DNA from 3 places in the Shewanella sp. MM_2022_3 genome. Region 1 is predicted to be linked to each of the others. Evidence: predicted binding sites of a transcription regulator. Region 1 holds the regulator's gene; each other region holds the start of a gene.

Region 1 (7,329 bases):
TAAACGCTCTAAATAGCGGGCGATTAAATCCACTTCAATATTCACCTTATCGCCGGCTTTCAAATCCACCAATGTGGTTTCACCCGCGGTATGGGGCACTATGGTTAATCGGAAACGATGACCATCGACTTCGTTTACCGTTAGGCTCACGCCATCGATGGTGATAGAACCTTTATGGGCAATATAGCGAGCCAGCTCCGTAGGCGCCGCTAACCAAAACTCAATCGCCTGGCCCCGCGCCAAACGCTGCTCAACGGTGGCAATGCCATCCACATGGCCGCTGACCATATGGCCGCCTAAACGTGTGGTTGGGGTGACGGCCTTTTCAAGATTGACCTTAGTGCCCACTTTATAGTTGGCAAAGCCTGTAAGGCTGACGGTTTCTGCTGAGACATCCGCCACATAGCCATCGGCTAATTGTTGCACCACAGTCAAACACACACCGTTGGTGGCGATACTGTCGCCTAAACGAACATCGCTTAAATCCAGTTTGCCACTGGCGACCGTTAAACGAATATCATCGCCCTTACGTTCAAGCTTTCGCAGCGTGCCAACGGCCTCAATAATCCCAGTAAACATGGTTAACTCACTTATTCGCTAAAGATGGATTGGACTCGAGCCTCAAGGTAAAACGCGTATCCGCGCCCACTTTACGCTCATCGACCAGTTTGAGGATCGGAATATCGGCCATCATTTGATAATCGGGTAATTCGAGTAGATTACGTCCTTGTGCGCCAAGGATTTTCATCGCTTGATATAGCACTAATTCATCGGCTAATCCTGAGCGAATAAAGGCGCCAGCTAAGGTCGCGCCCGCTTCGATAAGCACCTGATTACAGCTTTTGCCTAAATAGCTTAAGAGCTCGGGTAGCGAGATTCGACCATCAATCGCCGGTAATTGGAGGCAAGTCACATGGGCGGGTAATTGCGCCATAAAGTCTGACGAATAGCTCACTATCGAGACTAATAAAATCGGCGATTCAATCGCAAACAATGCAGCCGAGATAGGCATACGGGCGCGACTGTCTAAAACCACTCGCAGCGGTTGTAAAACCTGCGCTTCACTCAATTGCGAGGTAAGACTACCAAGCTCTGAGTAGCGCACATTGAGGGATGGATCATCGGCTAGTACAGTTTCAATCCCAGTGATCAGCGCGCATGAGCGCAATCTTAAGCGCTGCACATCGCGGCGCGCTTCGGGGCCTGTAATCCATTTGGACACCCCGTTTGATAACGCGGTTTTACCATCGAGACTCGCGGCCAGTTTGACCGTCACCCAAGGCAGCCCCAATTCCATCCGCTTCATAAAACCAAGATTTAAAGCGTAAGCTTCGTCTCGATGCAAACCAACATCCACTTGAATGCCCGCATCGCGCAGCATTTGAATACCGCGGCCACCGACCTGCGGATTAGGATCTTCTACCGCAACGACCACACGTTTAATACCGATATTGATCAGCGCTAAGGCACACGGCGGCGTACGGCCATAATGGCTACAAGGTTCTAAGGTGACATATGCGGTCGCGCCACGGGCAAGCTCGCCAGCCATGCGCAGTGCATGCACCTCGGCGTGGGGCTCGCCAGCTTTTTGATGATAACCTTCACCAACAATCTGATTATCTTTTACGATAACGCAGCCCACACTAGGATTGGGGCGAGTGGTATAAAAACCTTTGCGAGCCAGTTGTATGGCTCGGCTCATCATCTGGTTGTCGAGTTCTGACCAATTCATATAAACCCTATGAAATCTTGAGGAAGCGTGCCCGAATACGGCGCAAAACGAGGCACTAACCTAAGCACGAACCTAAGCACTAACTTAAGAGAACCCACGTTACTTTTGCAGTTTCGCAATCGCCTCTCCAAATTCGGAGACATCTTCAAAGGCGCGATAAACCGAGGCAAAACGAATATAGGCAACCTTGTCTAGGCTCATTAACTGTTCCATCATCAAGTTGCCTATCATCTCGGATGGCACTTCACGCTCGCCAGTCGCCCGCAGCGTTGACTTGATTTTACTTAAGGCCTGCTCGATTTCGTCCATGGACACGGGGCGCTTTTCGACCGCGCGTAACATACCTGCTTGCAGCTTTTCTTCATCAAAGGGTTGACGCGTGCCATCACGTTTAATCACCCGTGGCATCACTAATTCGGCCCCTTCGAAAGTGGTAAATCGTTCGTGGCATTCGGTGCATTCTCGGCGACGACGCACTTGATGGCCTTCCGCCACTAATCGGGAATCGATCACCTTAGTATCTGTCGCGCTGCAAAATGGACAATGCATTGAGCCTCCTGCCGTGAATGGAATAAAGCCTATGGCTTTCGCTGTATCTTGCTTAAACCGAGCGGGTTTAAGTCTACGATTTTAGCAATAAAAATGGCCGCTTAATGCGGCCATGGGATTTTATCCTATTTATCGGCTGAGGTTAACCACCTAAGCTTAACGACCTAAGCTGTTGTGAACTTAGCCGATATATTCGGATAAATTAACGAATTAACCGTAAACAGGGAAACGGGCGCACAGTGCCAATACTTGGCCTTTTACGCGCTCGATGACCGCTGGATTATGGGCATCGTCGAGGATGTCACAGATCCAACTAGTTAACTCTTTCGCTTCAGCTTCTTTAAAGCCACGGCGAGTGATCGCAGGCGTACCGATACGTACACCAGAGGTCACGAATGGAGAACGTGGATCGTTAGGCACAGAGTTTTTGTTTACTGTGATGTTCGCGCTACCTAAAGCGGCATCGGCTTCTTTACCCGTCAGGTCGCGACCGATTAAGTCCACCAGCATTAAGTGGTTGTCAGTACCGCCTGAAACGATTTTGTAACCGCGCTCTAAGAACACTTCAACCATTGCTTTAGCGTTCTTAACCACTTGTTGTTGGTAAGCTTTGAACTCTGGCTCTAAAGCTTCTTTGAAGGCTACCGCTTTACCCGCGATAACGTGCATTAAAGGACCGCCTTGACCGCCTGGGAATACTGCAGAGTTCAGCTTTTTGTATAATTCTTCATCATCGGCAGCAGACAGAATGATACCACCACGAGGACCTGCTAAGGTTTTGTGAGTGGTTGACGTCACAACGTGAGCGTGTGGCACTGGGTTTGGATACACGCCAGCAGCAATAAGACCCGCAACGTGCGCCATGTCAACAAACAGATAAGCACCGATTTTGTCTGCGATTTCGCGCATTCTTGCCCAGTCAACAATACCTGAGTAAGCAGAGAAACCACCGATCATCATCTTAGGCTTATGTTCAACCGCCAGACGTTCCATTTCGTCGTAGTCAATTTTGCCTGATTCATCGATGCCGTAAGGAATGATGTTGTACAGTCTACCGGAGAAGTTTACAGGTGAACCGTGGGTCAAGTGACCACCGTGAGCGAGGTTCATACCTAAAACGGTATCGCCTGGTTTTAACAATGCCATGTAAACGGCGCTGTTTGCTTGAGAACCTGAGTGAGGTTGTACGTTTGCGTAAGTCGCACCAAACAGTTGTTTTGCACGCTCAATCGCTAAGGTTTCAACTACGTCCACATACTCACAACCGCCGTAGTAACGCTTGCCTGGATAGCCTTCGGCGTACTTATTGGTTAGTTGTGAACCTTGCGCTTCCATCACGCGTGGACTGGTGTAGTTTTCAGAAGCAATCAGCTCAATATGCTCTTCTTGACGCAGAGTTTCGTTCTGAATCGCGTTAAACAGTTCCGGATCATAATCTGCGATATTCATATCTTTTTTCAGCATTGCTTACTCCAGCTGCCAATTCTTGTAGGTAGGGTTGCGCGGTATTCTACTCGTAACGAGCCGACAATCCCAGTCTCTGAAACATGAAAATCCTACAGTTTTAGCTTGAATGCGCCTCAATGCCGAGTTGAGTTCGGCGCGCAATCGAGTAGAATTAGCCGCATCATTAGTCACTTATAGATGCAGAAAAATGGCTCAGTTTGTTTACAGCATGTTGCGGGTGGGCAAGGTTGTTCCGCCTAAGAAGCAGATCCTTAAAGACATTTCCTTAAGCTTTTTCCCCGGCGCTAAGATCGGTGTGTTAGGTCTTAACGGTTCAGGTAAATCCACCCTACTGCGCATCATGGCCGGTATCGATACCGAGATTGAGGGTGAAGCACGCCCAATGCCAGGGCTGAAGATTGGTTACCTGCCACAGGAACCCAAACTCGACCCAACGCAAACCGTGCGTGAAGCGATTGAAGAAGCGGTTTCTGAAGCCAAAAATGCCCTCAAACGCTTAGACGAAGTCTATGCCGCTTATGCAGAACCCGATGCGGACTTCGACGCGCTTGCCAAAGAGCAAGGTGAACTCGAAGCCATCATTCAGGCGCAGGACGCCCACAATCTGGACAACATCCTCGAGCGTGCGGCGAATGCGCTACGTCTGCCTGATTGGGATGAAAAGATTGAAGTCTTATCGGGTGGTGAGCGCCGCCGTGTAGCAATTTGTCGTCTGCTGCTGGAAAAACCAGAAATGCTGCTACTCGACGAACCGACCAACCACTTGGACGCAGAATCCGTCGCGTGGCTCGAGCACTTCCTGCAGGAATACTCGGGCACCGTTGTGGCGATTACCCACGACCGTTACTTCCTCGACAATGCTGCGGGCTGGATTTTAGAACTTGACCGTGGTGAGGGTATCCCATGGGAAGGCAACTACTCTTCATGGCTAGAACAAAAAGATGCCCGTTTGAAGCAGGAGTCTGCCGCAGAAAGCGCGCGTCAAAAGACCATTGCGAAAGAATTAGAATGGGTTCGCCAAGGCGCGAAAGGCCGTCAGTCTAAGGGCAAGGCCCGTATGGCGCGCTTCGAAGAGCTGAACACCACTGATTACCAAAAACGTAACGAAACCAACGAGCTGTTTATTCCGCCCGGACCACGTTTAGGTGACAAAGTCATCGAAGTGAATAACTTAACCAAGTCCTACGGTGACCGCGTGCTGATCGATAACCTGTCGTTCTCGATTCCTAAGGGCGCGATCGTCGGTATTATCGGTGCCAACGGTGCAGGTAAATCGACCCTGTTCCGCATGCTGTCAGGCAGCGAGCAACCAGATAGCGGCACCATTGAGATAGGTGAAACGGTGCAATTGGCGTCGGTTGAACAGTTCCGCGATTCGATGAATGACAAAAACACCATTTGGCAAGAAATCTCTGGTGGTCAAGACATCATGCGCATCAACAACATGGAAATTCCAAGCCGCGCCTATGTGGGCCGCTTTAACTTCCGTGGTGCGGATCAGCAAAAAATTATCGGCACCCTGTCGGGCGGTGAGCGCAACCGTGTTCACTTAGCTAAACTGTTACAGGCTGGCGGTAACGTACTGCTCCTCGACGAACCGACCAACGACTTAGACGTTGAAACCCTGCGCGCACTGGAAGAAGCGATTCTCGAATTCCCAGGTTGCGCTATGGTGATCTCGCACGACCGTTGGTTCTTAGACCGTATCGCGACCCATATTCTGGATTATCGCGACGAAGGCCAAGTTAACTTCTACGAAGGTAACTACACCGAATACTCAGCGTGGTTGAAGAACACCTATGGCGCCGATGTGGTTGAACCACACCGCCTGAAATACAAGCGCATGACGAAATAAATCTAGAATCTAGAATCTAGAATCTAGAATCTAGGCAAGCGTGTATCTGAGGAGGTTAACTCGAAAGGGTTAAGCTCCTTTTTATTGCATTGAATTTAGAGCGAGGATTTTCCGTTAATCTAGGCTGGCACTATTTTCATGCTGGTTCATGCTAGCAAAGTAGGCCACCAGCATATCCATCATCACTCTTAAGGCGGGCTGCATATGTTTACGGGATTGATACACCCCATATACGCCCAAGGATTGAGGTTTAAATTCCCGCAGCAGTGGCACTAATGCCCCCGAGTCGAGATGCGGTTTAACCGCCCACAAGGGCTGCATGGCAATCCCCTCCCCCGCCAAAGTAGCGTTTAGTACCACCATAGAATCATTGGCACTTAAGTTACCTCTTACGGGAATATTAAAAAGCTGCCCCGCCTCGATACCATCAGGATGAATAATTTGAGTAAAGCGCCACATCACATCGCCAAAATAGGAATAGGTTAAACAGTTATGCCGAGTCAAATCCTCGGGATGGCTAATAAGTGAATGGGTTGCAAGATAACGCGGTGCGGCGCAGACCACGGACTCACATTCCCCTAAACGTCTGGCGATTAGACTAGGATCGAGCTCATTAGTGATACGTATGGCAAGATCAATACGTTCGGCAACTAAATCAACGGTTTGACTGCTAACATGAAAGTTCACACTCGCCTGCGGGTGTTGGGCTAAGTAAGGACGCACGACCGTGGGAAGGAGTAAATGCGCTATAAATTGTGAGCAACTGATCCGCAGCAACCCTCGCGGTTGGGCACTTTGGGCATGACTGACCGCGGGGACTTCCTGCGCTAATTCAAGCAAGCGCTGGCAATAATCGAGCACTTGCTCGCCCGCACTGGTCAGGCTCAAACGTCTTGTCGAACGGTGCAGTAAGCGTGCACCTGACCATTCTTCCATCTCACTTAAATAGCGGGTTACCATAGAGCGAGACATATCCAACGCTTCGGCGGCGCCAATCATGCTGCCCCGCTCAACGATAGTCACAAATACCTTTGCCGCTTCGAGTCTATCCATGGTTTATCCGCCCCTTGTGTTGATTGCCTTGCACTAAATAATCAGTTTCAAACGTTGATTCATCCGAATTATGCAACAAATAAGCGCAATTATCCGTGTTTATCTAACGTTTTTTGCAACCTAAACTAAGCTCACTTTTGCAGCAGTGCAAATCACCGAATCCTATTTGAATGAATAAGTGAGAACAGAAATGACACTATTGAATGCTCTAAAATTAACCTCTTTGAAACCCCAGTTAGCCGCAACCATGCTGGTGGCGGGAATGGCTACTGCTCAGGCAGCACCTTTGCAAGTGAGCCATTTTAATCCGGGCGAAAACAGTATTTTTGCGGTGTCTTCAAGCTTTATCAGCGGTGAACATGAAATGATGCTGGTCGATGCACAATTTCAAAAAAATGATGCCCAAACCTTAGTGGATACCATTAAAGCCAGCGGTAAAAAGCTTACCTTGGTGTATATCAGCCATAGCGATCCGGATTTTTACTTTGGGTTGGATGTGATTAAACAAAACTTCCCCGAGGTCGAAATCGTCGCCACTCAAACTACGGTCGATGACATTAAAGCCTCGATGGACGGCAAGCTCGCCTACTGGGGACCGATTTTAAAGGACAATGCTCCGAGCCAATTAGTGCTGCCAAAAGTGGTCACCACCAATCGCTTTAGTATCGACGGT
Region 2 (7,329 bases), on a different contig from region 1:
ACTCTAATCCATTGAGGAATAAGTTTTTTTGTTCTAAGTGATCAGCGATTCGCCCTGGCGTTGCAACAATAAAATGCGGCTCTTTTGCCAGCGCTTTAGCCTGATCGTTAAAGTTTTCACCGCCTAATACACTAATCGCTTTATATTGGGTATTGGCCACCAATAAGCGTAACTGACTGTACACCTGATGGGCTAATTCGCGGGTCGGTAATAAAATTAATACTCTAGGGTCGCGCTTACTGAGGGCGCGGGTGGAGATAACCCTTTGCAATGCGGGCAGCAAAAATGCCAAGGTCTTACCTGACCCAGTCTTTGATGATGCCATTAAATCTTTACCTGCCAATGCGATAGGTAATGCTTGTTCCTGGATGGCGGTTGGGGTTGCAATCCCCATATGCTTTAAGCTTTGTAACAGACGCTGGTCCAGAGAAAAATCAGTAAACTGCAAAGGTATATCCCCTAAATCTGAGTGAGGGCAGATTATAGCGCTAAATCACTATGGTCAGCTATCTTGATTGGGCATAATCTTGCGTAATCATCTAAATAGCCACTTATTTGCTTGGCTTGTGTCACGCTCGATATTTGCCCCGAGTGCTATGTTTAGCCAAATTGGCTATGAACTTACAGGATATCAAGCGACGATGTGGTTACTCTCTGCCCTTGAGTATGGCAAGGGGATAAGGCCGAGCGTAAACCATATAAATGTATCTAATGACTGGCTAGCATAACGGTTTATGTTGTCTAATGATTGACAACACTTTGGCTGGAATTTAGCTTTTTCACGTCATAGCGCTTCTTTAAATCATCGATTTATTAAGGGAATTTATTATGAGTAAGGGGACAACTCCGACGATCGGTATTGCCTTAGGCAGTGGTGCAGCCAAAGGTTGGGCGCATATTGGCGTACTCAATGGGCTCGCCGCGATGGGAATTAAACCCGATAAGGTCGCTGGATGCTCAATCGGCGCCCTTGTTGGCGCTGCTTATGCTCATAATCATTTAGCGGAACTTGAAGAGTGGGTGCGCAGCTTCTCTAGTTGGGATGTGTTGGGACTGATGGATATTCGTTGGCGTAAAGGTGGGCTAATTGGCGGCGAAAAAGTATTCGATGTGCTGCAATCGCGGATTGGTGATATCAATATCGAGGATTTAGAGCGTCCCTTTGCGGCCATTGCTACGGATCTGTATTCAGGTCAGGAAATCTGGTTTCGCCATGGTGATTTACGCCAAGCCGTACGGGCCTCTTGCTCTATGCCTGGGATATTAGCGCCTGTCCGTCAAGGTGAGCGTTGGTTGGTGGATGGTGCAGTTGTTAATCCTGTCCCCGTTTCGGTGAGCCGTGCTATGGGGGTAGATATTGTCATTGCCGTTGATTTACAAGGTTTTCATACCGGTCGATTACAAGTTTTACCCGTTAATATGACCAGCCATCGGGCACCTAAAGATGAAACCCAAATGCCCGCGCGCCAAGAAACGGGTTTTATGGATTTATTCGCCCGCGGGCGAGAATATGTCGGTAGCTTAACCGATAAGTTTTCCCTAGGGACTAAATCTAATCCCGGTATGATTGCGGTGATGTCCCAGTCGATGAGTATTTTAGAGCAGCGACATAAACGGGCGCGTTTAATGGGTGACCCTCCCGATATCTGTGTTGTACCCGAAGTGGCTAATATCGGCACCATGGAGTTCCACCGAGCAGCTGAAGCCATTGCAGCAGGTGAAGCTGCCGTGGCAAAAGTGGCACATTTAATTGAAGCTGCGATCTGGAAAGGCTAAAAATGTCAGGATGAATTTATCTGTTAATTACGATGTGACACTACTTACTGCTTGATTGGCTTAGTTTTTGCTTTAACACCATTAATCAGTATTAGACGCCGAATTATTGACGATGAATTCTCTTTTAAATGCCCTTAATCTAAATCGTAGCAGTGCTGCTGAAGCTTATGGCCTGAATAGCAAAAAGACGGAGACAGGTAAAACTGAATCGAGTACGGAGTCAAACTCCTCAGCCAAAGAACCCCCTAAGGTTGATACTAAACCGAGTGAGGAGATAGCGCTGTCACCACGGGCACTGCGAGCACAAAAAATTCAGGCCATGTCGAAAGACTTTTTTGCTGATGGCAAATTTAGCGTGGCTGAGATACCCGCTTTAGTCTCGCGGTTACAAAAAGACGGTATTCTTTCCGATGCACAGGTAGAACGGCTCTCGCAAAACGGCATTAGTTTGCCAAGCCAAAGTACCAATAAACAGTCTTTGCAGGATTTTATCGATGATGAGCTAAAGTCTTTGGCTGAAAAATCGCCTAATAGCCCGATGATCAACACGTTAGTGGATGCTAAAAATGTGTTAAAAAACATGGATGATGCCCAGTCGCCAGTGCTGGCACAAAAGGCGACTAAAGTGTTTGGTCAATTAACGGATTATTTGAATAGCAACCCCACCATGAGCGATAGTCAAAAACAGTTATGGCAGGGACTTAAATCAACGATGCAGGTGGCTTCATCCATGGGGATGCAGCAATCGGCGTTGGGACAATTGAGCAGTTATCTTGCCTTAGCTAAGCGCTAGTCTTATTTACAATATTCTTTCAAAAACAATAGACTTTGGCTTTTGGGTCAGAGTCTTTTGTCATTACTAGCGCCATTTCCTGCGTCTACTATCTTGCTTTAGCATCAAGGTCAAGGCCTAAAACTGAGATCATTGGGTTTGGCAGCAGTTCTTATTTGTTCTTTTTATCCATCCGATAAATCATGATCTGGATCATGGAATTTTAGGTGTCGATGCCGCTTAATTGCCTACATATTGTGTTGATAGATTATTTAATCACTATATATAGTGTTAATTTTAATCGGGATGGAGAGGAATTAAACAATGCCAGTCGTGATCAAGCGGGATGGTTGCCGCACACCTTTTGATGAAACAAGGATAAGAGATGCAGTGGTCGCTGCTGCAAACTCGGTTGGGATAGAGGACGCAGATTATGCCGCGACGGTAGCCGCTTGTGTGAGAGAACGAGTGGCGAATATGGCAGAAGTTGAAATCCACCATCTACAGGATGCAGTTGAAAACCTATTGATGGAAGGCCCTTATAAATCATTGGCACGGGTCTACATTGAATATCGTCACGACAGAGACATTTGCCGCGATGCTACCAGTAAGCTCAATCTTGAAATCCGTGGTTTAGTCGAGCAGAGCAATGCCGCACTGTTAAATGAAAACGCCAATAAAGACTCTAAAGTGATCCCAACTCAACGGGATCTGCTGGCGGGCATCGTGGCTAAACATTATGCCAAGAGCCATATTCTGCCTAAGGATGTGGTGGCTGCGCACGAAATCGGTGAGATCCACTATCACGATCTTGATTACTCGCCCTTTTTCCCGATGTTTAACTGTATGTTGATTGATTTGGCGGGCATGTTGACCCATGGCTTTAAGATGGGCAATGCCGAAATTGAGACCCCAAAATCGATCTCTACCGCTACGGCTGTGACGGCGCAAATTATTGCCCAAGTGGCAAGCCATATCTATGGCGGCACCACGATTAATCGTATTGATGAAGTGTTAGCGCCTTTTGTGGCCAAGAGTTATGACAAACATTATCAAGTGGCACTGAATTGGCAGATTAAAGATGCTAAAGCCTATGCCACTGCTCAGACTGAAAAAGAATGCCACGATGCTTTCCAATCCCTTGAATATGAGGTGAATACCTTACATACCGCTAATGGACAAACCCCGTTTGTGACCTTTGGTTTCGGTCTAGGTACTTCGTGGGAGTCGCGTTTAATTCAACAATCGATGCTGAAAGTACGCATGGCGGGGTTAGGTAAAAATCGTAAAACAGCGGTGTTCCCTAAATTGGTGTTTGCCATCCGTGATGGTATTAACCACAAAGTCGGCGATTGCAATTACGATGTAAAACAAATGGCCCTTAAATGCGCCAGTATGCGCATGTATCCAGATATTTTGAACTATGAGCAAGTGGAAAAAGTGACGGGTTCGTTTAAAACCCCTATGGGTTGCCGCAGCTTTTTAGGTTCCTATAAAGAAAATGGTGAACTCGTCCATGAAGGGCGCAATAACCTTGGTGTTGTTAGCTTAAACTTGCCACGTGTTGCGCTAGAAGCGAATGGCGATGAGGCTGAGTTCTACCGTATTCTGGATGTGCGGCTATTACTTGCCCGCCGTGCATTAGATACGCGTATCGAACGGTTAAACGGAGTGAAAGCCAGAGTTGCGCCGATTTTGTATATGGAAGGTGCCTGTGGCGTGCGCTTGCGTGCCGATGATGATATCGCCCAAATCTTTAAAAATGGTCGGGCATCGATTTCATTAGGTTATATCGGTTTACATGAAACCATTAATGCGCTCTATGGCACTGAAACCCATGTGTTTGATGATGCTAAGCTTCGTGAAAAAGCGGTGGCGATTGTTGCGCATCTTAAAGCGGCTACCGACGCATGGAAGGCCGAAACGGGTTATGGATTCAGCCTTTATAGCACCCCAAGTGAGAGTCTCTGCAGTCGTTTTTGTAAGCTCGATGCGCGCCAGTTTGGTGTGGTTGCGGGGGTAACCGATAAGGGCTATTACACCAATAGCTTCCATTTAGATGTGGAAAAGCACGTGAATCCTTACGATAAAATCGATTTTGAGCAGCCATATCCCGCCATCGCCAATGGTGGTTTTATTTGCTACGGCGAATATCCTAATATGCAGCACAATATCGAAGCGCTCGAAAATGTCTGGGATTACAGCTATAGCCGTGTACCTTACTACGGTACTAACACGCCGATTGACGAATGTTATGATTGTGGTTTTACCGGCGAATTTAGCTGTACTAGTAAAGGATTTACTTGCCCTAAATGCGGCAACCATGAGCCAAGTCGAGTGTCTGTTACGCGCCGTGTGTGTGGTTACTTAGGTAGTCCCGATGCCAGACCGTTCAACCATGGTAAGCAAGAAGAAGTGAAGCGTAGGATCAAACACTTGTAACATTTTTGCCTTATTGTGTTTGTTACACTGATATCAGCACAGTCGCTTAGCATGGGACTGTGCTTTGATTTTTTAGCCAGTCTGGCGCTCCTTGTATTTCGTATTGGACTTATACAATGAACTATCAGCAATATTATCCCGTTGATGTGGTCAACGGCCCAGGCACTCGGGCCACCTTATTTGTTTCAGGCTGTGAGCACCAATGCCGTGGTTGCTATAATCAAAGTACTTGGGATGTGCGCTCTGGCCATTTATTTGATAAGGCAATGGAAGATAATATCATCGCCGATTTGCAGGATACGCGAATCGTTCGCCGTGGCTTATCACTCTCTGGCGGCGATCCACTTTTACCCGCCAATCTTGAGGGGATTTTGGCGCTTGTTAAGCGCGTCAAAGCTGAATGTCCCGGTAAAGATATTTGGCTGTGGACGGGCTATGTATGGAATGAATTGAGCGATAAACAGCGTGCGGTGCTGGAATATGTAGATGTGCTGGTGGATGGCAAATTTGAGCAAAATCTTGCAGATCCGAGCCTTCCATATCGAGGTAGCAGTAATCAGGTGATCCGTTTCTTATAAAAGCGGTAACGAGGATCGCTAACTTGCTGTTATAATCCCACACCTTGACACAGTGACCCAGACAAACAGGCCAAAGATTAGGTCAATATCGGTCGGGACTCACTAAAGTAATTTAAGGTAACATAATGAATTTAAAGCAAGAACTGCAGCAGCTAAACGATAAGTTAGATAAGTTTCGTCGTAAACTGGCGGCGGCAGAGCAACGTGGCGATGTTGTCATCGTGGCGCAGTTTAAACGCGAGATTGAGGCTGTTACTAAGCAAATCAATAGCGTAAAAACGCAGCAGTCGCGTTTATTACAAAAGCAAGGGGTGGATATTCAGCACTTGCCATTTCACCGCGCCCTCACCAAAGCCGAGCAAGCCGATATGGGTCAACTGAAAAAGTCAGTAAAAGGCTTAGTTGTTGTGCACCCAATGACTGCTTTAGGGCGCGAAATGGGCTTGACTGAAGTAACAGGTTTTGCACCAGCAAAATTTTAAGCTACATTGCTAAGTTATTCAATAAGTTGCAAAATAGAACACTTATCTATTTTGCAGCGCCTTGGCTCGACATATTACCCATTGAGCTAAATGAGTCACGCAGTTAATAGCTTAGTTTTGTAGTTGATTAAATTACTAAAGTATTTCGTGATTGCTGAAAACACTTTAGAATAGGTGCGCCGTAGGCTAAGTACCTAATCATTGTTTTGTTTATGGATGTTCCTTCCGTCTCATGGAATGAGAGTTGTCGTTAAGGTTAAGTCATGTCGATAAAATATGTCGCGACGTCAAAATTACCCACTCCCTGGGGCGTTTTTGCCATGCACGGTTTTGAAGATACCGAAACCGGTAAAGAGCATGTTGCCCTCACATTTGGCACCCTAAGTAGCGATGCTCCTGTTTTAGGCCGTATTCACTCTGAGTGTCTCACGGGCGATGCCTTATTCAGCTTACGCTGTGACTGTGGATTCCAGCTGCAAACCGCGATGCAAAACATTGCCGAGACCGGCAGTGGGTTTATCTTATATTTGCGTCAGGAAGGTCGTGGTATTGGTCTGCTAAATAAGATCCGCGCCTATGAGTTGCAGGATAAAGGCGCCAATACGGTTGAGGCGAATGAACAGTTAGGTTTCCCTGCGGACATGCGTAAATACGATATGATCCAGCCTATGCTTGAGCAGATTGGCGTAAAGCATGTACGCTTAATGACCAATAACCCTCGCAAAGTCAAAGCGATGAAAGAAATCGGCATCGAAGTGGTTGAGCGCGTACCCTTACAAGTCGGTAAAAATCGCTATAATGAGGCTTACTTAAAGACTAAGTCCACTGAGCTTGGGCATATGATGTCTGAGTATCATTTTACGGATGAACAGTAGTTCTTAGTGCAATAAATTTACCGATTAGGCTGCAAATTAGGATCTGTTTGCGTAAATTGAATATCATTTTTAGTCGGTTTATCGTCAACCTCTGCTCCATTTCGGCGCTATCAATGGGGATTGTTTTCCCGCTGTTGGCGTCGACAGAGCCTGTTTCAAACTCCAGTCACCCGCAAGATTTTGCTGCATTTGCCCCCCAATCTTCCCAAGCGTTTTCGAAGATTAGCCCTGAAACGCCGATTGATGGGAAAAATAATCCTAACTCTGTTTATGCCTTTGGCAGCTACCTTGGCACAGGGGTATATCGAGCTGCTGAGCAAAATGCCACCGTCGTTAGTATTCCGTTAAACTTTGATTTTTTGAAGGATGATAGTAGTCAGACTTGGCTGCGTTTACCCTTATCC
Region 3 (7,329 bases), on a different contig from region 1:
TGTCAATTTGTGCGTCGCCCGCCAGCTTTTTTGCTTCGGCTAATGCTGCAGAAGACCATTGACCACTGACTAAATACAGGGCTCGGCCTTGGTTGCCTAAAAAATTATTCACAACGGCAGAGAACTGACCGCGACCACCGCCGTGCATAAACAGCACATGATAGTTTTGTGGAATGTGCATCAGCTCGCGTAAATCCGCCTCAGCTTGCTTGGTCAGCGCGATAAATTCCTTGCCTCTGTGGCTGACTTCCATCACGGAGACACCTAGCCCATTCCAATCGAGTAATTCCTGTTGTGCTTTTTTCATTACCGCTGCGGGTAACATCGCAGGACCTGCACAGAAATTATAAATCGCGCTCACTGCCACTCTCCTTATTTACAAACCATGATATTAGAATTCATAAAATAAAACGTTGCCATGAAAAAAACGAGCGTCCAATTGGACGCTCGTTTTCATACTCTCGAATTAGTCTTCGTCTTGCTCGTCGTCAAGCTCTTCGTCTTCGTCTAATTCTTCTTCCAGTTCATCCTCTAAAGGCTCTTCTTGAACAGAGTCACCTTCAGCGACAACTGGGACGATTGGCATACCGTTTTCATCCAGCTCGACTTCATCTTCGTCGCCTTGGATCTCATCGATACGTTGCAGACCAACCACTTTTTCGTCACTTGCGGTACGGATAATAGTCACACCTTGAGTGTTACGACCGATGATAGACACACCGTTCGCAGGCGTACGGACTAAGGTACCTTTGTCGCTGATCAGCATAATTTCATCATTGCCGCCAACTTGTACCGCGCCAACCACTGCACCGTTACGCTCGCTCACCTTGATCGATACCACACCTTTGGTCGCGCGGCTCTTCGATGGATATTCAGACAGTTCAGTACGTTTACCATAGCCGTTTTCGGTCACGGTTAAGATAGCGCCATCGCCCTTAGGTACGATGAGAGACACTACTTTTTGACCTTCTTCGAGCTTGATACCGCGAACACCGGTCGCGCCGCGACCCATTGGACGCACGCCCTTGAAGTTGATTTGTGGGTTGCCTTCTTCGTCCAGCACTGGGTTGCCGTTTTCATCGAGTACGGCCACTTCTTCGCCTTCTTTAAAGCGAACCACTTTACCTTCATTGGAGAACAACATGATCTCATCATCACCATTGGTGATATCGACACCGATCAGTTGGTCACCGTCTTTCAGGTTAACGGCAATAATGCCGTTTGCACGTGGGTTACTGTAGGCCGTTAGCGCAGTCTTCTTCACGGTACCGTTAGAGGTCGCCATGATGATGTACTTATCTTCTGCGTATTCACGCACCGGCAGAATCGCCGTAATGCGCTCACCATCGGCCAGCGGCAGCAGGTTAACAATCGGACGACCGCGCGATGTACGGCTCGCCAGCGGTAATTGATAGACCTTGAGCCAGTACATCTTACCGAAATCTGAGAAGCACAGAATCGTGTCGTGGGTATTCGCAACCAGCAGTTTTTCAACGAAATCTTCGTCTTTCACTTTAGTTGCGGCTTTACCTTTACCACCACGGCGCTGGGCTTGGTAATCGCTCAGCGGTTGGTACTTGGCGTAACCTAAGTGTGACAGGGTCACAACCACGTCTTCTTCGTTGATTAAGTCTTCAAGACTCATATCAATTTCATTGGCGTTGATGACAGTGCGGCGAGCATCACCGTATTCAGCAAGAATTTCTTCCAGCTCTTCTTTGATGACTTCCATCAAACGCTCAGGGCTGCGCAGAATAAACAGCAGACCCGCGATGAACTCGAGCAGTTCTTCGTATTCGGCGATGATCTTATCGTGCTCAAGACCGGTTAAACGGTGTAAGCGCAGCTCAAGGATTGCCTGAGCCTGTTGCTCAGTCAGGTAATATAAACCATCACGGATACCGAATTCTGGCTCTAACCATTCTGGACGCGCCGCATCGTCACCCGCTTTTTCAAGCATGCCCTGCACATGACCCAGTGCCCAGCCCTGCTCAACCAGTTTGACTTTAGCGTCTGCTGGGGTTGGCGACGCTTTGATCAGCGCAATAATCGGGTCGATGTTAGCAAGCGCGACCGCTAATGCCTCAAGAATATGGGCGCGTTCGCGCGCTTTACGCAGTTCGAATACGGTACGGCGAGTCACCACTTCACGGCGGTGCAGGATAAAGCACTCAAGCATTTCTTTTAAGTTAAACAACTTAGGCTGACCATTGGTCAATGCCACCATGTTGATACCAAAAGAACATTGCATTTGTGTCTGGGCATAGAGGTTGTTCAGGACAACTTCGCCCACTTCGCCGCGTTTGATTTCGATAACGATACGCATACCGTCTTTGTCAGACTCGTCGCGCAGGCCGCTGATGCCTTCAATCTTCTTATCTTTCACTAACTCAGCGATTTTCTCGATGAGTTTCGCCTTGTTCACCTGATAAGGAATTTCGGTGACGATAATGCGTTCACGGCCATTATCTTCGGTTTCGACTTCAGCCAGTGCGCGCATTACTGCACGGCCGCGGCCCGTCTTATATGCATCGATAATGCCTTTACGGCCGTTGATAATCGCCGCCGTTGGGAAGTCTGGGCCAGGAATATGTTCCATCAACTGTTCGATAGACAGCGCAGGATCGGCAATTAGCGCTAAACAGCCCTTAACGACTTCGGTCAAGTTGTGAGGCGGAATGTTAGTCGCCATACCTACCGCAATACCCGATGAACCGTTAATCAACAGGTTAGGTACGCGTGTCGGTAATACCGCAGGAATTTGTTCTGTGCCGTCGTAGTTTGGCACATAGTCAACGGTTTCTTTTTCAAGATCGGCAAGGAGCTGGTGCGCTAACTTATCCATCCGGATTTCGGTATAACGCATTGCCGCGGCAGAGTCACCGTCAACCGAACCGAAGTTTCCTTGACCGTCGACTAAGGTGTAACGCAGTGAGAAAGGCTGAGCCATACGCACGATAGTGTCGTATACCGCCGAGTCACCATGGGGGTGATATTTACCGATCACGTCACCGACCACACGGGCAGACTTTTTGTACGGCTTGTTCCAATCGTTCTTCAATTCACTCATGGCAAACAGCACGCGGCGATGTACAGGCTTAAGGCCATCACGCACGTCTGGTAATGCACGTCCTACGATGACGCTCATGGCGTAATCAAGGTACGAATTCTTTAGTTCGTCTTCGATATTAATTGGCGAAATAGATGATGCCAGATCAGTCATAAACTGCTCGTTCCCCTGAAAATTAGCCGACAACGCATAATCCGTATCATTGAGCGGCCCAAAAACGTGATTTGGCATTCTAACACAGTTATTTAATGTCGCCAGACCTATCCTGCGCGAATTGAGAAGGATGTGGCTTAATAGATGAAAACACTGTCAATTTGCACTTTTAAACCCGATAAAATCGGTTGTTAATGGCGAAATTGAGTCCAAGACTTGATTAATATCCGAGCAGAAAAACCGCTCCGCTTCACAAAGTGTTTAAGAATTAATGATAATTGCTGAAATTTCACTCAACCACAAAGACTTAGAATCAGCCAATACTGTGTTTATCCACCATTGTCGTTATAATAGCCGCACTATTCAGCCGCTTTAGGTAATCGCATGCAACAGAATACCAACGTAGACCCACAGGAAATCGCAAAGTTTGAACGTATGGCCGAAACCTGGTGGGATCTCAATGGCGAGTTTAAACCACTGCATCTATTAAATCCCCTTCGCTTAAACTATATCGATCAAACTGCTGGCGGGATTTTTGGTAAAAAAGTGCTCGACGTCGGTTGCGGCGGTGGCATTTTATCCGAAAGTATGGCGCGCATCGGTGCAGTGGTTGATGGTCTTGATATGGGTGAAGAACCGTTAGAAGTTGCACGCTTGCATGCGCTGGAAACCGGTGTGAGCATCCATTACGTGAAAAACACCGCCGAGGCTCATAGGGAAGATCACCGCGAATACTATGATGTGGTGACCTGCATGGAGATGCTCGAACACGTACCCAATCCCCAATCAGTGATCCAAGCCTGCTGCGATATGGTAAAACCCGGTGGTTTTGTGTTTTTCTCTACAATTAATCGCAATGTTAAATCCTTTGTCGAAACCATTATCGGTGCTGAATATCTACTGAAGATGTTACCGATTGGCACTCATGATCATAATAAGTTTATTAAACCTTCCGAATTGATTGAGTTAGTCGATAACACCGACCTCATCTGCAAAGACGCCCTTGGGATCACTTATAACCCGTTAACAGGGATTTTTAAGTACACATCTAAGGTCGATGTAAACTATATGATTGCAACGCAAAAGGCAGATTAAGATGGGTTTAGCTGAGGTTAAAGGGGTCTTATTCGACCTTGATGGTACCCTTGCCGATACCGCGCCGGATCTGGTTCAGGCCCTTAACCTCAGTTTGTCTGATGTCGGTATTGCAGCAAAACCCTTTGCAGACATGCGTAGCGCCGCCTCCCATGGCAGCTTTGCCTTAGTCGATGCGGCCATTCCAGGCGCAGATGAGGTGCTACGCACCCAAGTCCAGCAAGGACTCCTTGCCCACTATCAAAGGATCAATGGCGACCATTGCCAATTGTTTGAAGGTATTTCCCCACTGCTTGACTGGCTCGAGTTATGCCGCGTGCCATTTGGAGTCATCACCAATAAACCTGCCCGCTTTACTCGTCCCCTGTTACATAAACTTAAGCTCAGCTCGCGTATGCCAGTGATGATCAGCGGCGATTCGACCCGTTACCCTAAGCCCCATACCGCACCTATGCTATTGGGCGCGCAGCAGTTGCAGTGCAAGCCACAGCACATCCTTTATTTAGGCGATGCCGAGCGGGATTTACTCGCAGCCCAAGCGGCGGGCATGCTCGGCGGTGTAGCGCTGTGGGGATATTTGGGCGAGGACGATACACCCGATGCATGGCCTGCCTATGCACAGTTTACGACGCCTTCGAATTTACATTCGGCACTAAGCCAAGCGTTAACAAAATAAGCGCGAATCAGGATTCGTGCTGATAGCTATTAATAGAATTAACGCTATGGGTCAATCCCCGCGATCGTGATCGCTGCTTATTTTAGCGATCGATCACACTGCGGGATCGGAATAAAAATTCGCCATATCAGACGCACGCTAATCTCAATTTGAGCTACAGGGTTAGTCATTACTAACGCATTTTTTTATCCTCAAGATATCCACAAGATACCCCCTAAATTGAGACTTGCAAATAATAGCAAACCTCACTATCTTGTATCTCAGATTATTTAAAACACCATATCTTGTGTATAGGTAGCAATCAGACACACTAGAAGTTCCCCGCTAAATCGACTATTTTCACCATAGTCAACAGTATTAAGGGTTTTCAGGTTGATTGTTTTACAAGGAAACGTACGGTGACTTAGTTCACCTGAACAGATATCAGAACCAAGGCCTCTCTTCAATGAATAGCAATATGACAGTTACAAAACGCTGTGGTGCACGTGAGACAATTGATCTCGACAAAATACACCGCGTAATTACTTGGGCAGCCAAGGGATTAAAAAACGTTTCTGTTTCTGAAGTTGAACTTCGCACGCATTTACAGTTTTTCGATGGGATCCCAACCGAAGCTATCCACGAAACGATCATCAAATCTGCGGCGGATTTAATTTCCCCTGAGTCACCAGATTATCAGTTTCTGGCTGCGCGTTTAGCCGTATTCCATTTGCGTAAGAAGGCTTTTGGTCAGTTCGAGCCGCCCAAGTTATATGACCATGTCACTAAGCTGGTAGAGCTGGGTAAGTATGATATGCATATTCTGCAGGATTACACCCGCGAAGAACTCGATATTATGGATACTTATATCGACCATTGGCGCGATATGAACTTCTCTTACGCAGCCGTTAAACAGCTTGAAGGTAAATATCTGGTTCAAAACCGCGTCACCCACGAGATTTATGAGAGCGCCCAGTTCCTCTATATTCTGGTGGCGGCCTGTTTGTTTGCCCGCTATCCAAAAGCTACGCGTCTGCAATACGTCAAAGATTTTTACGACGCGGTATCGACTTTTAAGATTTCACTGCCAACGCCTATCATGGCGGGAGTGCGTACGCCGACTCGTCAGTTTAGCTCATGCGTACTGATTGAATGTGGCGATAGCTTGGATTCAATCAACGCGACAGCATCATCTATCGTAAAATACGTGAGCCAACGCGCTGGTATCGGTATCAACGCCGGTCGTATCCGTGCATTAGGAAGCCCAATCCGTGGTGGCGAAGCCTTCCACACGGGTTGCTTACCTTTCTACAAGTATTTCCAAACTGCGGTGAAATCGTGCTCGCAAGGCGGCGTGCGCGGCGGTGCAGCTACCCTCTTCTATCCTATTTGGCACTTAGAAGTTGAATCGCTGCTAGTACTGAAAAATAACCGTGGCGTTGAAGATAACCGTATCCGTCATTTAGACTACGGCGTGCAACTGAATAAACTGATGTATCAACGTCTGATCAAAGGCGAAAATATCAGCCTGTTCAGCCCATCGGACGTACCCGGTCTTTACGATGCCTTCTTTGAAGATCAAGCCGAATTTGAGCGTTTATATCTGCAATATGAGCAAGACAGCAGCATTCGCAAGAAGACATTAAAAGCGGTTGAATTATTCTCACTGATGATGCAAGAGCGTGCTTCTACAGGCCGTATCTACATTCAAAACGTGGATCACTGTAACACCCACAGTCCATTTGACTCAAAAGTTGCACCGATCAGACAGTCTAACCTCTGCCTTGAAATCGCTCTGCCGACTAAGCCATTGAATAACATTGACGATCCAAACGGCGAAATCGCTCTTTGTACACTGTCGGCATTAAACCTAGGGACAATTACCGATTTAGCGGAACTGGAGCCATTAGCTGATTTAGCCGTGCGAGCCTTAGATAACCTGCTGGATTACCAAGATTATCCAATCAAAGCGGCGCAAATTTCGTCGATGAACCGTCGTACCTTAGGGATTGGTGTTATCAACTTCGCTAACTATTTAGCGAAGAATGGTATGAAGTACTCCGATGGTAGCGCGAACAATCTGACTCACAAGACCTTTGAAGCGATTCAGTTTTATCTGCTCAAAGCGTCAATGAATCTGGCGAAAGAAAAAGGTGCGTGCCCATTATTTAATGAGACCACTTACGCTCAAGGTATTTTACCTATCGATACCTACAAACGTGACCTAGATAAGATTTGCAGTGAGCCATTGCATTTAGACTGGGAAACACTACGTCAAGATATCAAAGAATACGGTTTACGTAACTCGACATTGTCTGCACTGATGCCGTCTGAGACTTCATCACAGATCTCAAAC

What was found. Region 1 encodes NrdR, which represses ribonucleotide reductase genes. Its sites were predicted from a motif close to AAACACNANATNTNGTGTTT; they were not measured.
Region 2: nrdD (anaerobic ribonucleoside-triphosphate reductase) is a predicted target of NrdR. The motif match lies at 2,823-2,842, and genes of this name have one in related genera.
Region 3: nrdA (class 1a ribonucleoside-diphosphate reductase subunit alpha) is a predicted target of NrdR. The motif match lies at 5,267-5,286, and genes of this name have one in related genera.

What each region holds. Positions count from the first base shown of each region.
Region 1 is NZ_JAKZGV010000008.1:5,600-12,928, reverse strand. Features, by position in the region: gene MMG82_RS06875 (riboflavin synthase) at 1-579, opposite strand, end outside; gene ribD (bifunctional diaminohydroxyphosphoribosylaminopyrimidine deaminase/5-amino-6-(5-phosphoribosylamino)uracil reductase RibD) at 587-1,732, opposite strand; gene nrdR (transcriptional regulator NrdR) at 1,832-2,281, opposite strand; gene glyA (serine hydroxymethyltransferase) at 2,492-3,745, opposite strand; gene ettA (energy-dependent translational throttle protein EttA) at 3,936-5,603, shown strand; gene MMG82_RS06850 (LysR family transcriptional regulator) at 5,718-6,656, opposite strand; gene MMG82_RS06845 (MBL fold metallo-hydrolase) at 6,847-7,329, shown strand, end outside.
Region 2 is NZ_JAKZGV010000031.1:17,387-24,715, forward strand. Features, by position in the region: gene MMG82_RS14755 (DEAD/DEAH box helicase) at 1-448, opposite strand, end outside; gene rssA (patatin-like phospholipase RssA) at 829-1,776, shown strand; gene MMG82_RS14765 (hypothetical protein) at 1,889-2,569, shown strand; gene nrdD (anaerobic ribonucleoside-triphosphate reductase) at 2,873-4,990, shown strand; gene nrdG (anaerobic ribonucleoside-triphosphate reductase-activating protein) at 5,107-5,568, shown strand; gene MMG82_RS14780 (YibL family ribosome-associated protein) at 5,694-6,050, shown strand; gene ribA (GTP cyclohydrolase II) at 6,314-6,925, shown strand; gene MMG82_RS14790 (hypothetical protein) at 7,039-7,329, shown strand, end outside.
Region 3 is NZ_JAKZGV010000019.1:37,178-44,506, reverse strand. Features, by position in the region: gene serC (3-phosphoserine/phosphohydroxythreonine transaminase) at 1-361, opposite strand, end outside; gene gyrA (DNA gyrase subunit A) at 467-3,223, opposite strand; gene ubiG (bifunctional 2-polyprenyl-6-hydroxyphenol methylase/3-demethylubiquinol 3-O-methyltransferase UbiG) at 3,608-4,318, shown strand; gene MMG82_RS11750 (HAD-IA family hydrolase) at 4,320-4,994, shown strand; gene nrdA (class 1a ribonucleoside-diphosphate reductase subunit alpha) at 5,440-7,329, shown strand, end outside.